2 regions of the Gallibacter sp. Marseille-QA0791 genome follow, and region 2 is predicted to be linked to the other one. Evidence: riboswitches for the same ligand, from Rfam matches in the RefSeq annotation. Region 2 holds a riboswitch; the other holds the start of a gene.

Region 1 (8,244 bases), 500 kb from region 2:
TCCAGCACCACAACCGCGCAGTTGTTCTCCATCTCATCGATGATATCCTCCACAGCCTGTTGTATGCCTTTATCGACAGTGGTCCTTATCCCGTCCTTCACATAAGAATCTTCCTTATCATCGGCAGTTATCATCAATCCCCTGCCCGGCAGGATATTGCCCTTCACATCGGCAACAGCATAGATACGCTTATTCAGCCCAGACAACACCTCGTCGTACATCAATTCCAGACCTGCCGCTCCTGACGCGTCTCTTCTGTTGACATAACCGATCAGATGAGCGGCAGTCTGGCTGTCGCTGTATCTGGCCGAGGCCTGAAGGATATATGCTCCGGTCTCCTCTATCAGCCTTTTCCCCATTTCTCTGTCATAACTTTCAGAGGATGAAACCACATAATTGTCATTATTCCCATCTACCTCTTCCGCTCCCAGCTCCTTCAGCAAAGCTTCCGCTCTGTCAGTGAATCGATCTGCCTTTATTATATAGATATACTTCTCATCATCAGCTACCAGAGGGCTTCCGTTCCTGTCATATATGATACCTCTTGTATTGCTTCCTTCCAGCGCTATCATCGACTGAGCTCTTGTAGCCTCCGCCAGTTCATCCCCTCCGACCAGCTGGATATACGCCAGTCTGCACACCAGCAGCACTATCACCACAGCAGTCATGAAGACTATCTTCTTAAGATTTACGGCCATTTCACCCATAAAAAAACTCCCCTGCAGGTATTTTCCCCATGCAGAGGAGTGTTATACGATTGTTATACGATGATTTTTATTTAAGGCTGTGAAGGAATAATCCGCTGGCCAGTTTAGGCTCGAACCATGTAGATTTAGGCGGCATCACCATCCCGTTGTCGGAGACCTCCATCAGATCCTTCACATCTACCGGGTAGACGGCAAAAGCCACTTTCATATCACTTGTCGCTCGCCTTTCCAGTTCCTGCAGACCACGTATACCTCCTACGAAATCTATTCTCTTATCGGTCCTCGGATCGCTGATACCCAGTATCGGCTCGAAGATATTGTTCTGCAATATAGCCACATCCAGTGAATCTATCACATGATCCGGGATTATCTCGCTCTTTGCCGTCAGTTTGTACCACTTGCCGTCCAGATACATGGCAAATACGTGCTTGGCATCAGGTCTGTATGGTTCAGCCCCCATTTCCTCGACGTCAAACCCGGAAGCCTTCACCCTATCGATGAATCCGTCTTCCGTCAGTCCATTCAGATCCTTTATTACTCTGTTGTAATCGAATATCTTCAGATCGCTGTCAGGGAATATAGCTGCCATGAAGAAATTGAACTCCTCGTCGCCTTTATATCCCGGATTTTCCTTCCTGCGCTTCAATCCCACCTTGCAGGCCGACGCGCTCCTGTGGTGTCCATCGGCGATATACAGAGCAGGCACTTCTCCGAACAGGGCGACGAGCTCCGCCACCATCCCTTCATCATCTACGACCCAGAGCATATGGCGTATACCGTCATCTGCCGTGATATCATAAACAGGCTCATGGTTGTCGGCAAAATCAGCGATCATGCTCCTTATCTTACCATCGTCCCTGTAAGTGAGAAACACAGGCTCGGTATCCGTATCGCATACATCGAAGTGATTGATTCTGTCCTGCTCCTTCTCAAGCCTTGTGAATTCATGTTTTTTTATGGTGTTATTCTGATATTCGTCCACTGATACACAGCCTACTATGCCGGTCTGCACCCGACCATCCATGATCTCCCTGTATATGTAGATGGCAGGCTTGTCCTCCTGTATGAACACACCTTCTCTCAGGTTCTTCCCGATGTTCTCCTTCGCCTTCTCGTACACCGATCTGTCGTATGGGTCCTCCTGGTCCGGCAGATCTATCTCGGACCTGCATATGTGCAGAAAACTGTACGGATTCCCTTCCGCCATCTGCGCAGCTTCTTTCCTGTTCATTACATCGTACGGAAGCGATATGACTCTGGCAGCGTATTCGCCGGCTGGCCTTATCGCTCTAAACGGTCTTACTGTAGCCATTACCTGATCTCCTTTAATATCATTTCTGTTACTTCATCTATCGAAAGCCCTGTCGAATCTATCTCAAGGGCATCTTCGGCTTTCCTCAGCGGATTCAGCTTCCTGGTCGAGTCTCTGTGATCGCGTTCCTGTATATCATTCAACACCTGATCGAAGGAAACATCCTCTCCTCTGGCCTTGAGCTCCTTATATCTCCTTCCTGCCCGTTCTTCGGCGGACGCCGTGAGGAAAAACTTGTGCTCGGCGTCTTTCAGCACATTATTGCCTATATCACGCCCATCCATGATGACGCTCTTCTTGGCCCCCATGTCCCGCTGTATGTCGACCAGTTTTTCTCTCACCTGTGGCAGCGCCGAACAGACCGATGCCGCCTCCGACATTTCCGGCGTGCGTATCTTGTCGCTGACCACTTCTCCATCCAGTATGATGTCGCCCTTCACGAAATCTATATCGGTAGAAGCCAGCATCTTCTCCAGCCGCCCGATATCGTCAGCCTCTATACCTTCCCGCTTCATCTTATATCCTATAGCTCTGTACATGGCTCCTGTGTCCACATAATCGATCCCCAGCTTTTCCGCAACTGCCTTCGCTATAGTGCTCTTGCCCGCGCCGCTGGGTCCATCGACAGCTATCCTCATCAATCCGCCCATATCCTTCTTACTCACCCCTTTTTCTTTCTGTTGGTCTGCAGCTTCTCTATCTCCGATACGAACGTGTTGATATCGGTGAACTGCCTGTACACTGACGCGAAACGGACATAGGCCACCTCATCCAGATCCTTGAGTCGCTCCATCACCAGCTCCCCGATGAAGGTGCTCTCCACTTCCTTCTCCATCATATTGTTGAGGCCTCTCTCTATATCGTCCACTATCTTTTCCATATCCGCTATGGATACAGGGCGTTTTTCACAGGCTCTGATTATCCCGTTGAGGAGCTTGCTCCTGTCGAAGGCCTGCCGGCTCCCGTCCTTTTTGATAACCATCAAAATGACTTCCTCCACCTTCTCGTATGTGGTGAATCGCCTGCCGCATGCTTCGCATTCCCGCCTTCTCCTTATGGCACGTCCATCTTCCGTATGTCTGGAATCTATGACCCTGCTGTCTTCATTTTCACAATAAGGGCATTTCATTTCGGAACCTCCTTTACCGGATGTCTCTCGCAAAAGCTCTCATATGATTTTACTACATCTTGTGGTCTTTGTCTAATCTATTATGGGCGGGACATCTACCAGTATCACATCTTCTCCAATAGTTTTTACATGTTTCCACTTTATCACGTAGTCGCTCGTTTCCTTGCCGAACATCTTCAGAAAGCCTCTGTCACCAGGCAGGACAATACCGTCTATCCTGCCTTCCTTGAGATTTATCTCTATATCACAGACAAACCCCATGCTCTTTCCGTCATAGATGTTGATCACCTCTTTATTCCTTATATCTTCCGTATTAAGCATGATCGCTCCCCCTTTTCTGCCGTTTGTAAATTTATATGCGACAGTTGTCCAAACTATGCAGGCGCGATGGCGGAAAGAGAAAAAAATACCGCGGAGATTTCCTCTGCCGGCCGTTCCTGCGCCGTACAGCTGTTTCTCCGCGGTATCTTTCTAATATTCTCTTATCCTGCCGCTGTCGAGCCTGTGGAAATAGCTCCTTGTCTCGGCCGCTATGACGCCGCTCAGCGTCACGAGAGCGATCAGATTAGGTATTGCCATGAGCCCATTGAATATGTCTGCCAGCGTCCATACGGCGGAAACCGTCAGGAACGGTCCGATGAGCACCGCCAGTATGTAGAACCACCTGTAGACCTTGACTATGCCCATCTTTCCTCCCGTAAGATACTCAAGACATCGCTCGCTGTAGTAATCCCATCCTATAATGGTCGTGAAAGCGAAGAGCGCCAGGCACACCATCAGTATCCCCGAGCCCACCTGATCAGACCACGGAAGGCCGTTGGAAAAGGCATACGACGTCACTTCCGAGCCTTCCAGTCCGTTGGCTGCAGCGTAATCATAAGCCCCTGTGACCATGATGGTGGTCCCTGTCATCGTGCAGACGATTATCGTATCGATGAATGTACCCGTCATGGAAACCAGGCCCTGTCTGACAGGTTCTTTCGTCTTTGCCGCTGCCGCAGCTATAGGAGCGCTTCCCAGCCCGGCTTCATTGGAGAAAATGCCTCTGGCGACACCCATCTGCATAGCCATCATCAATGAGCCCAGCGCACCGCCTGCCACCGCATCCAGGCCAAAGGCGCTCCTTACCACCATCACGATGGATTCAGGCACCCTTTCGATATTATACACCAATATGCAGAGGCATACGATTACATATGCTATAGCCATGAATGGGACTATTATGGACGTTACACTGGCTATCCTCTGAAGACCTCCTATCACGACCAAAGCCGTTATAAAAGCCACTATCAACGCGGTCACGACGATAGTCACAGTATAGTCCGTACCAAATACGCTCACGAGATTTTCCTTATTGGGATCGAAGAATGTCTCCGCAGCGGAAGCGATACCATTGACCTGTGTTATAGTACCGATGCCAAGAAGTCCGGCTCCTACGCCAAATATAGCAAACAGCTTCGCCAGCCATTTCCACCTGGGCCCCATTCCCTGTTCGATATATCTGAAAGGTCCTCCCAGAAATCTTCCGTTACCTCTGTTCTCTCTGAATTTAACGGCCAACAGTCCTTCCGAGTACTTGGTCGCCATCCCCAGACAGGCCGCCACTATCATCCAGAAGAGGGCCCCCGGGCCTCCCGCCAATACTGCCGTAGCCACACCTACGATGTTTCCCGTACCGATAGTAGCTGCCATGGCCGTACAGAGAGCTCCAAAGCTGGTGACTTCTCCTATACCGTCTTCCTCGTTCTTGACCATATACTTGAAAGCCTTGCCCAGCTTCCTGAACTGGAGCACCTTTATCCTGACGGTAAGGAATATCCCCGTACCCATGATAAGCACGATGAGAGGGACTCCCCAGACGACGCCGTCTATGGCCTCAAGAATTTCAGTAAATTTTTCCATTTTCTTTCTCCTTCTCCTAAAAAAAGTAAATCAAAAAGCCGATACAGATGCGATCGACTTTCCGGAGAGGACTCAAATAATTTTTTACAAAAACTATCTGCTCTGTCCTTTTGCCTGAGAGATTACGCACATCGCTTAACGACATTTCGCTCTGCGCGCGTACACCTTCGGCGCTCGTATCGAGACTCTCCAGAGAATCATAGTTTCTTTCCCGCCCTTTGAAATCAAAAGCCGTACGGGCGTGATCGATAAACTAACGTTACGATTTTAACATACCGTACGGCTGCTTTCAACTCTAAAGTATTTCTTCAACCAGTTTCATAATATTCGTAATATTTTACTCGGAAGCCTCATCGTCTGCCGCTTCCGTTATTTTCGCATTATCCAGCAGATAATCCAGTACCTTCTGATAGAGCAGCTCTATGTGTACATAATCCTCCATGTTACGCCCTGTCTGCAGCTCTATGGACTTATCGTCATACCCTGCATCTTCGTAAGCCTTTATGGCCTCTTCCTTCTCTTTATCGGTATACGATAATCCTTCCTTCTCAGCAAGATATTCTATGAGCATTTCCTGCTTGACTCTCAGCTTGCTGCTGTCCTCATTGACGGCAGCAAACTCGTCTTCATCGCCGAAATCGTATGAAGCCAGCAGTTCATCACGGCTCATTCCGTACTCCTCCGCCATCGTATCCATCTGACTGCTGTTGAAATCGATATAATAATTGAGGATATCCTCAGGATATTCCTTCACCTCGGTATCCTCCAGCAGCTCAGACCAGAGAGTTGTCTTCTGATTGTCTATTTCAGTCTGTTCCTTCTGTTCGTAGAGCTGCTTCTCCACATCGGCCTCATACTCCTCCAGTGTATCAAAGTCGGTCGTATTCTGGACAAAATCAAGACTGTACTCAGGCACCTCCTGTCTTGTCGCTGAATTTATCGTGACGTTGAACACCACGTCCTTTCCCTGAAGCTCCTCACTGCTGTAATCATCCGGGAACGTCAGCTCCAGATCTGTCGTATCTCCTACATGTTTCCCCACAAGGCCCGACTCGAATCCATCGATGAACGATCCGCTCCCCAGCGTAAGATCATATCCTTCCGCGGAACCCCCGTCAAACTCCTTGCCATCTATCGTTCCCACGTAATCTATGTTCACAGTATCGCCGTCTGCCAGCGCTGTCTCCTTATCCAGCTCCTGAGTAGTCGCCGCCGCTTCCAGCGTGCTCTGGATTTGTGTCTGCACCTCATCATCCGTAACTGAAACCGTATAATCCGACACCGGCAGTCCCTTGTATTCACCTACTTTGAGATATTCTCCCAGATCATAGCTGTCATACGAGACCGATGAACCACACGATGCCAGGCCAAAAACCATCATCAGGCAAATAAATGACGCTGTTGCTTTCTTCTTCATCTGAAATTCTCCCTTTTTCAAATCTTATCGATCTTTCAGCTCACGCTGTCTATAACATCTTATGTATCCGCTCCATGGAAGCATCCAGCTCCGCCATGGATCTGGCACAGTTGCGGAGTTCCTGGACCACATATCCCGGAAGCTCTTTCTTGCTCTTATACTTGAGTTCGTGCTCAAGACTTGCCCATGTATCCATCGCAATAGTCCTTATCTGTATCTCCACCGGCATATGGTATGTCCTGTCAGAAAGAAATATAGGCACCTCTACTACCAGATGCAGGCTTCTGTATCCGCTCTCCTTCGGCTTCTTTATATAATCCTTTCTCTTCAGGAGCTTTATATCATCCTGCCTCAGCAGACTTTCTTCCACAGTATATATATCATCTATATAATTGCATACGACCCTCACACCGGCAAAGTCCATGACCTTATAGACCGACTCTATCTCTTTGGGCCATCCCTTTCTCTCTATTTTATCCATAATGCTCTCGATGCTCTTGATACGGCACTGCATGTGATGGATAGGATTATAATCATATCTGACGCTGTATTCGTTATCCAGTACTTCCAGCTTAGTGCTGACCTCTTTTATGGCCGCCTGATATCTCATCCTCAGATCACTGAAAACTTTTACGATCTCCTTGGCGTGGTCTATCGTAACACTCATGTCCGCGGGGATCATATCCTCATTTATAACAAACTTCTCTTTCTTCTCCAATATCATGATCAGTCTCCTTTGTATTCAGTTTATCATATTTTTTTGTGGATTCGGTGAGAAAGGCGAAACTTCTTTTCACAGACGTTCCTACGAAAGCACCGTGGACAAAAAGGAGCTGCCAGTCCGCAGGATATTACGGCCGACAGCTCCTTTTCAAAAAATCTCAATCAACAGCGCGCATCTCATTCATCAGTTCCCGCTTAATTACGCGGAGGGAACAGCTCCTCAAATTTCGTCTCATTGGTAGACGCGATCTCCGAGGAATCTCTCAGTTTTCCTGCCTTCTTCGCGATCTGATATCCGATCATCGGCAGGATGATCGCTCCACACGCGATAGCGAAAATAAATACGTCTTCGAATACCAGCATGATCAGACATATGAGCTGCGCGATAACAGCGAATACAGGGACCCAACTCTGTCCCTTCTTTACCCTCGCCTTCAGGCACGTTTCCGGATCATATCCGTTCTTCTTCAGCTTCTTTCTGAAGGATATCTGAGACAGTATTATTCCTACCCAGGCCAGCGTTCCTGTGAATCCGGACAGCGACAACAGGCTCGTGTACAGGCTTGTCATGAAGCCCGTAACTTCTGAGATCAGGCCGAGCACCAGAACTATCCACATGAACAGCAGCGTCCACAATACAGAAGCTCTAGGATTTCCTGACTTGGTGACTTTGCTGAGGAACTTAGGAGCCAGTCCTTCGATGGAAAGGCCGTACATACACCTTACCGTGCCATAGAAACCTGTGTTGGCACAACTGAAGGCAGCTACCAGTACGACCGCCGAGAATACGAATCCCAGCCATTCTATTCCATAAAAGTTCATGATATCGGCGAATACCGGATTCGCATCACTTGCCAGCTCGTATGGATAAACCAGGATAACCAGGATGAGCGGCAGTATGTACAGCAGTGCGATACGATATGTAACGCTCTTGCAGGCCTTAGGAACCGATTCCTCCGGATTCTGCGACTCTGCCGCCGCCAGACCTACGATCTCCGTACCCTGGAAGGTTACCAGCACTACCGTCATGTTTACGAGGATAGCCATAATACCA
Region 2 (8,244 bases):
TCTGGCATCGAAGGAGTATTCTCAGATCATAGAAAAGTATGTCGGTCCGGAATGCAGGTTCGTGACGGTGGATTTTGGGGAGCTGGTCGACGGCAAAGTGAAGCAGAAGGCTACTCCGGCAAAAATGGCCCGCGGTGACATGGTCAGATTTCTGGCCGAACAAAACATAGCTGACCTGGAAGGCGTCAGGAGGTATAATGGATTTGGCTTCGAATTTTCCGAGGCCTTTTCTGAAACAGACAGGCTGGTTTTCATCAAGAGGAGGAAGTGATGAGGAGATGATTTCATCGATTGATATTAATTTGAATGAGGTGCGTAATGAATTAGAATCTCTGAAGAAAGATATTGAGTATTTTAAAGAGGCTATATATAATTTTTAGAAATATGCTTAAAACAGTGGTAATCTATTCTCATAAACAACACGCCAGCCTAAATTATCGGCTGGCGCGTTTCTTGTTCGCCCGCCATGGGCGGGCTCTAACGGGTGAAAGTCCCGAGTGCGCGTAGGCAACGACGAAGCACATAGCTGAACAGCAAGGGTGTTCACCGTGAGGTGAAATCTGAAGGAAGCTGTAGGCAAACCTCTGACTTGACGGACAGAAACCACATATAAGGCTGGGAAATACGGATAAGACGGCAAGAAACATCGAAGTCCAAAAGTTGCTGGAAGTACCAGTAAATGTGGCAGGTATATGGAGGGAAAGAGTCCGCACCTTAAGCGGGGAGGTCTCACAGGCGGATTTACTATCCGTAGTAACAACGAACTGTGAGAAGTCAGCAGAGGTCGTAGTAGTGAAGAAGTTCCTGTAATGGGGATGGAGCGAAGGACCGAACAATCAATCAGTTGAAGTACGTTCCACTTCGTAGCCGGAGCAAACGCCTGTCGATGACATCAAAGGCGGCAAAGGCAAAAGGGGCAGAAAGGAAACAACGCATGGACACAAGAAGTCTCATGGAGCAGATAGTGAGCAAAGATAACCTCAATGCGGCATATCTGCAAATCGTCAGAAACAAAGGAGCGGCAGGCGTAGACGGGATGACCGTTGAAGAGCTTGGCGCATATCTTGCGGAAAACGGCGAAAACATCAGGAAGCAGGTGCGGACAAGGAAGTACAAACCGCAGCCAGTTAGACGGGTGGAGATACCAAAACCAGATGGAGGGACAAGAAACCTTGGAATACCAACGGTAGTTGACCGGTTTGTACAACAGGCAGTAACACAAGTACTCACGCCAATCTTCGAGGAGCAGTTTCACGAGCATAGTTATGGATTCAGACCGAATCGGTGTGCGCAACAGGCAGTGCTGAAAGCATTAGAGATGATGAACGATGGGCATAGCTGGATAGTGGATATCGACCTTGCAAAGTTCTTCGACACGGTAAACCATGACAAGTTGATGACGATTTTCGGACGGACAATAAAGGACGGAGACGTTATCTCAGTGGTAAGGAAATTTCTGGCCAGTGGAGTGATGATCGATGACGAGTATGAAGATACAGTTGTCGGCACACCACAGGGAGGGAATATATCGCCGCTGTTGGCAAATGTCATGCTGAACGAGTTGGATAAAGAGCTTGAGGCAAGAGGGTTGGATTTCGTGCGCTATGCGGACGATCTGATTATCATGGTAGGAAGTAAGCAGGCGGCGGAGAGGGTAATGAAAAGTGCTACCCGATTTATTGAGGAAAAGCTGGGATTGAAAGTAAATGCTGAAAAGAGCAAGGTGGACAAGCCCAAAGGAATCAAGTATCTCGGATTTGGATTTTACTATGACACATTAGCCAAAGGATATAAAGCCAGACCGCACCCGAAAGCAGTAGCGAAATTCAAAGCACAGATGAAGAAGCTGACATGCAGGAGCTGGGGAGTGAGCAACAGTTACAAAGTGCAGAAACTGAACCAGCTTATCCGAGGATGGATAAACTACTTCAAAATCGGGAGCATGAAGGGATTATGTGAGCGTTTGGACAGAAACATACGCTACCGTCTGCGGATGTGTATTTGGAAGCATTGGAAAACACCGCAGAATAGGGCAAAGAACCTGATGAAGCTGGACGTACCCCGCTGGGCGGCATACAAAATTGCCTACAGTGGAGACCGTTATGCGAGGCTTGCGCATAACGGCTGGGTACATAAAGCGATAAGCAATGAAAGACTAACCACATTTGGGCTAGTCTCCATGAGTAATTACTACGCCGAAAGGCGTGTCATATGTTAAGTTGGTTGAACCGCCGCTTGCGGAACCGCATGAGCGGTGGTGTGAGAGGTCGGTAGGCGAAATAATCGCCTACCTCCTACTCGATTTATCTATCTGACTAGCTTTTCGAAGCCTTCCGTCGTGTATTCTTTTCCCTGTCGCTTGAGGTCGAGATTCATGAGGAGCAATTCAAAGCGTTTGCGGGTCACAGGGTAAAGGATGATCACGATGCCGGAAGCTACGCAGAGGAGCCCTGGCCATACTGTAAAGAGTGATTTCATAGCGGCGAGGGCGTCAGCTGACTGGACTGTAGCATTTGCGTCATAGCCGGACATTTCCAGGATCCAGCCTGTTATGAAGCCCGCAGCTGCGGCACCGAGTTTCCCGCAGAAGGAAAAGTAAGCCATCAGGAAGCCTTCACGTCTCCTGCCGCTTCTGAACTCATCGATTTCAAAGATATCATACAGCAGCGTGTAGCTAAGAGTCCAGTGACCTGCGGAGCCGATGTTGACTACTGCCGCGAAGATGACAGTTACGATGAGGGCTGATTCGATAGGTATGAATTTTCCAATGACCATAAGGCCTCCGCCTAGGATCATGCAGGCGATATAAGCGTTTCTCTTATCGAACTTGACAGCGATAGGTCCCAGGAGAATGGCGACGATGATGCCTCCGATGGTAACTCCTGTATATATCAGAGACGATTCTGTTTCGCCAACACCGAGGTTGTATGTCGAAAAGTACATGATAGAGGATGTAAAGATCGTATAAGACGCGTAGAAGAAGAACTGGCAGGCCAACACGTTCAGGTAAGGCTTGATGCACATGACTTCTTTAATTTCCTTGAAGATGTTGTTTGTGCGTTCACTGTCCTCGCTGTCCTTTATATCCAGCTCATATCCACGTGTGGCGTTCCAGCTGAGCAGGATCGCTATCGCGGCGATCACTCCGATGATGATGACGGCGTATTGCCAGGAGGCTTCTTCGCTGAATCCGGCTTTCTGGAATTGTCCTACCAGGAATGTCGGGAGAGCGCTGGCGCAGAATACTCCGATAAAGTTGAATACCTGAGCGACAGAACGGATCTTTGTACGTTCGTTTGTATTGGTGGTCAGACATCCGCCTAACGAGAAGAACGGGATGTTGAAGGCTGTATAGGCGGCCCAGAACAGCAGTGTGAAGATCACATAGTATGCGATCTTCGCGTTGCCTCCAAAGGCCACCGTATGAAACAGGAACATCATGATGATGGCGAGAGGGATCGCGGATCCGAGAAGAAACGGTCGTTTTTTGCCGTGTTTTGATTTGCATCGATCAGACAGCATGCCCATGATAGGGTCGGTAATGGCGGACCAGACGACGGCGACGCCGATGATAGTGCCAGCGACGGCGGGGCTGAGACCAGCCAGTTCGGTGAAAAAGAACAGTAAAAAACTACCGATAAAATCGTAGGCGATGGCATCGCCGGTTCCTCCTAACGAGTAACCTACTTTCGTCTTAAAAGGAATTTTTCGATTATGATCGGGAGATATGATTTTACTCATTAATAGATCCTCCTTTTAATAAGAATTAACGATAACGTAAAATAGGAAAAATTGTGCTTTGTTCATTTTTATATCAAGCAAAAAATATGCCATTGATTGAAAAATCAGAAAAGTGAATATTTGTCAGGCGTTTTCAATTTTGAGGAGAAAAAGAAGCTTCAAAAATTATCAATTTTGATAAAATCCCCTTCAAATATGATAAAAAATCAAACGAAGAAGCAAATTTCAACGTTTTGTCTCAGACGAGAAGAAAAATTATTATTAAATTTGATAAATGCGTTGCCAGTGAAACCTGATAAAATGGGAATTTTGTGACATTTATAAAATGGCATAGACCTTGCATTTAATTAGTGGCATGAAAGTAATCTCCTGTCGGGGATTATACAATCGGAGGAAGAGCTTTTCAGAGTTTTAAGAAAGGAAAAGAGTTATGAGCGAATTTAAGAATCAATCAGTTATCATTACAGGCGGAAGCGGCGGCATGGGTCTTTGCATCGCGGAAGAATTTCTGAAGGAAGGAGCTCTCGTCTACCTGGCGGATTTAAACGAAGAAAGACTGCAAAAGGCCGTTGAGGATCTAAAACAATACGGACAGGTGGATTACGTCGTGACGGATGTCACGAAGATCGATACGATAGAAAACCTGATACAGGAAGTCGTAAAAAGATCCGGGAAACTGGATATCGTTGTGAATACGGCGGGATTATGGGTAGAAGGTGATTCGGATAAGATGACAGAGGAAGAATGGGATCGTGTAGTGGATGTAAATCTTAAAGGTACATTCTTCGTATGCAGCAGAGCTATCCCGGAATTGGAAAAGACCGGCGGCTGTATCGTGAATATCAGCTCAGATGCCGGGATCGGAGGAAATCCGGGCAACTGCATCTATAACGCGTCTAAGGGCGGCGTCACGTTGATCACCAAATCTCTTGGATTGGAGCTTGCTCCTCGCGGGATCCGGGTGAATGCGGTCGCGCCGGCGGATGTGGAAACCCCGATGCTGGTCGGACAGGCGGAAGTTTATGGCGGCGGCGATGTAGAAGGCTACTATTGGAATTTGTTGAGAAAGTACCCTCAGGGCGAGAGAGCGAGATTTATACGACCGTCTGAAATCGCTGAATGCGTACTGTTCCTCGCATCCAAGAAAGTCGAGTCCATCACGGCGACAACTCTGTCTATCGACTGCGGACTGACGGCCGGCTATTAAAGGCAATAACGAGAAAACGATATAATCTGGTTGATGATAGCGAGAGAGATCATTTTGACACCGAAGGAGTAAGTTTTGATCGCGGGCCACGATCAAAATGAATATCTCAGGTAAAAGGATCGCTATCGGACAGACCTCTGAAAAGCGGAAACGCACCGAAGGAGCAATTTTGTAAAAAAGAAACTCTCAGGTTAATGACAGAGCGGGAGGCTGATTGCTTCCCGCTTTTTGAATACGCGGGATATACCCTTCATATATTTTCGTGATGTCGATGAAGTCTGTATCAGAAGAAAGACGGCGACCAAATTTTATTCAGTTTATCAACAGGAGGAAATAATGGAAGAATTGAAAAGAACACAACTCTATTCGGCGCATATCAAAGCCGGAGCGAAAATGGTGGATTTTGGAGGATGGGAGATGCCACTTCAATACCCTACCGGTATAATAGCGGAGCATCTTTATACGCGGCATGGCTGCAGCGTGTTTGATGTATCGCATATGGGGCGTTTTATAGTCACAGGCAGGGAAAAAATCGAGTTTCTGCAGCACGTGCTCACCAACAACGTGCAGGCTTTGAAGGTGAATAATGCGCAGTATTCCATTATTTCCAACGAAGAAGGCGGGGCTATCGATGACGCTTACGTATACAGGTTTACAGAGGACAGGTATACGGTGGTGGTAAACGCGGCCAACGCGGAGAAGGTGTGGGAGCACTTTTCGGAGCAGATCAAGAATTTCGACGCGCAGCTTGAAGATGTCTCAAAGGATTATGCCGCGATAGCTGTCCAGGGACCGGATTCGAGAAAGGTGCTGGGGAGGATCGTCGGTGAGGATGTACAGTTGACGGAGCCGGTGCGGAATGAATTGAACACGCTGAAGGTATCGTCTATGGAAGACATGATCATGCGTGTGGCAAAGACTGGATATACGGGAGAACCGATAGGCTATGAGGTGTACATAGAAAGCAGATACGCGGAAGAGCTGTGGGATAAGTTGATAGAATGCGGAGCCAGACCGGCGGGCCTTGGGGCGAGAGATACTACGAGACTGGAGGCTGGGATGCCGCTTCATGGACATGAACTGGGCAAAGATATAGATGGCAATGAGATCCCTATATACGCTGTGCCGCTGGCAAAGTTCGCGGTGAGCTTTTCCGAGGGAAAGGGAAATTTCATAGGGAGAGATGCGCTGAAAAGGCAGCAAGAGGCTTTCATCAGGATAAACAATCACGATTTTTCCGATTGCGCGGCGCTGCCTCGCAGGATGATGCCGATAACACTTCTGGGGCGTGGCGTGATGCGCGCCGGATGCAAGGTCATGAAAGATGGAAGAGAAGTAGGCTACGTCACCAGTGGGACGATGGTACCGTATTATGTATCGGAGGGAAAAGGCCTCGGCACTGTAATAACAGAGGAAACGGCTCAGCGCAGCATCGGGTTCTGTTATGTAGCCAGCGATGTGTTGACGGATGACAGGGTACAGGTCGACATCAGAGGGAAGTTGATAGACGCAGTGATCCCGGAATTTCATATGAAAAATGACGCGCCTCCGTATACCAGGGTCATCCTGTATGGTCATGAAACGGAGACGAAGGTGGGAGAAGGCGCGTCGGGAGAGGTGGCAGCCCTTGCTCTGATCAGAAAGTCTATAGATAATCACGTGTGGAGACAGGAAAAATGTATAAACCTGATACCGTCGGAGATGACGGCTTCGAGAGCTGTGAGACTCCTCCAGGTAACAGATCCTTCCTTCAGATACGCGGAGCATCGAAAGGTGGCATCCTTCTACAACGAAGAGATTTTCTATTATCAGGGAACGGAATTCATAGGGGATGTGGAAGAGCTTTTGATGAAGGAAATGGCGAAGTTCCTCGGCTGCCGTGAGACCGAGACAAGAGTCCTCAGCGGCCAGATGTCCAATACGTGCGTATTTTCAGCTCTTGTGGATTTTAAAAACAGACTCAATAGGAAGGTAGAGCCTAAGAGGCTCGGATATGTGATGAACAACCACATAATTAAGGGCGGTCACCTATCGGCGCAGCCTATGGGCGCTCTCAAGGATTTTGTCGCGGTAGATCCGGTGACTGAAAAAAGAGCTGTGGTGAATTTCCCTGTATCAGCTGATGATCCGTACAGGATAGATGTGGAAGAGACTAAAAAGCTTATAGAGGAATACAGACCTGAGCTGATAATCTTCGGAAAGAGCATGGTGATATACAGGGAACCTGTCAGGGAAATAAGTGAATTCATAAAGGATATGGGTCTGGATACCACCATAATGTATGATATGGCACACGTGCTCGGATTGATCGGCGACAATTTCCAGAAGCCTTTTGAGGAAGGGGCGGATCTTGTGACAGGCTCAACCCACAAGACATTTTTCGGGCCTCAGAGAGGCGTGATCGGCGGTAACTGGGAAAAGGGCGATCCAAAGTATGAGCTTTGGGAGACTATACAGTCAAGGGCGTTCCCGGGAAGTACCAGCAATCATCATTTGGGTACGCAGCTGGCACTTCTCATGGCGGCTTACGAGATGAATACCTTCAAAGATGAATATCAGAAAAATGTCATATCTAATGCCAGGAGTTTCGCCGTCAGCCTTAAAAACGCGGGGTTCGACGTTGAAGGTGATCCGGCGCTGGGATATACGCAGACGCATCAGGTCATCGTGAACGTGGGATATGGCAGTGGTGCGGAAATCGCTCAGAGGCTTGAAGACAATGACATAATATGTAATTACCAGGCGACTCCTTATGAGGAGGGATTTACGGCGTCAGGGGCGCTTCGCCTGGGTGTTTCGGAGATGACACGTTTCGGATTTGGTCAAAAGGAATTCGAAACGTTGGCGGAGCTGATGGCGGAATGCGTATTCAGAAAAAGAGACGTCAAAGAAGAAGTCAATGATCTGAGAAAAGGATTTACGAAGATGCTTTACTGCTTTGACGATGATGATATGAGAGACATTCTGCAGCAGTTGGCGGAACGTACGGGGGTATGCTGAGATGGTGAGCATACTCGATATAATAGGACCGGTAATGATCGGGCCGTCAAGTTCTCATACAGCGGGGGCGAACCGCCTGGCGAGGGTATCGCGGCAAATCTACGGGAAGCCCTTTGAGCGTGTGACGTTCCATCTATTCGGGTCTTTCGCGGCCACGTACATCGGACATGGGACTGATAAGGCGCTGACGGCCGGTATCCTGGGGATGAGAGAAGACGATGTGCGGATAAGAGATGCTGATAAACTGGCCAGAGAATACGGTATAGAGGTATCCTTTAAACCACGTGGCAATAAGA

What was found. Region 2 has a riboswitch for glycine ahead of gcvT (glycine cleavage system aminomethyltransferase GcvT). Riboswitches for the same ligand answer to the same signal wherever they lie in the genome.
Region 1: another riboswitch for glycine. It lies ahead of ACQY69_RS05460 (alanine/glycine:cation symporter family protein); the one in region 2 lies ahead of gcvT (glycine cleavage system aminomethyltransferase GcvT).

Annotation. Positions count from the first base shown of each region.
Region 1 covers NZ_CBCPMH010000001.1:1,180,892-1,189,135, forward strand. The annotation lists gene ACQY69_RS05435 (peptidoglycan D,D-transpeptidase FtsI family protein) at 1-707, opposite strand, end outside; gene ACQY69_RS05440 (DUF1015 domain-containing protein) at 775-2,019, opposite strand; gene cmk ((d)CMP kinase) at 2,019-2,669, opposite strand; gene nrdR (transcriptional regulator NrdR) at 2,681-3,148, opposite strand; gene ACQY69_RS05455 (YlmC/YmxH family sporulation protein) at 3,221-3,469, opposite strand; gene ACQY69_RS05460 (alanine/glycine:cation symporter family protein) at 3,620-5,050, opposite strand; glycine riboswitch at 5,143-5,253, opposite strand; gene tig (trigger factor) at 5,388-6,467, opposite strand; gene ACQY69_RS05470 (GTP pyrophosphokinase) at 6,517-7,191, opposite strand; gene ACQY69_RS05475 (amino acid permease) at 7,386-8,244, opposite strand, start outside.
Region 2 covers NZ_CBCPMH010000001.1:683,235-691,478, reverse strand. The annotation lists gene yaaA (peroxide stress protein YaaA) at 1-271, shown strand, start outside; gene ltrA (group II intron reverse transcriptase/maturase) at 935-2,218, shown strand; gene ACQY69_RS03155 (MFS transporter) at 2,308-3,741, opposite strand; gene ACQY69_RS03150 (SDR family NAD(P)-dependent oxidoreductase) at 4,172-4,948, shown strand; glycine riboswitch at 4,979-5,080, shown strand; glycine riboswitch at 5,084-5,151, shown strand; gene gcvT (glycine cleavage system aminomethyltransferase GcvT) at 5,285-7,948, shown strand; gene sdaAB (L-serine ammonia-lyase, iron-sulfur-dependent subunit beta) at 7,950-8,244, shown strand, end outside.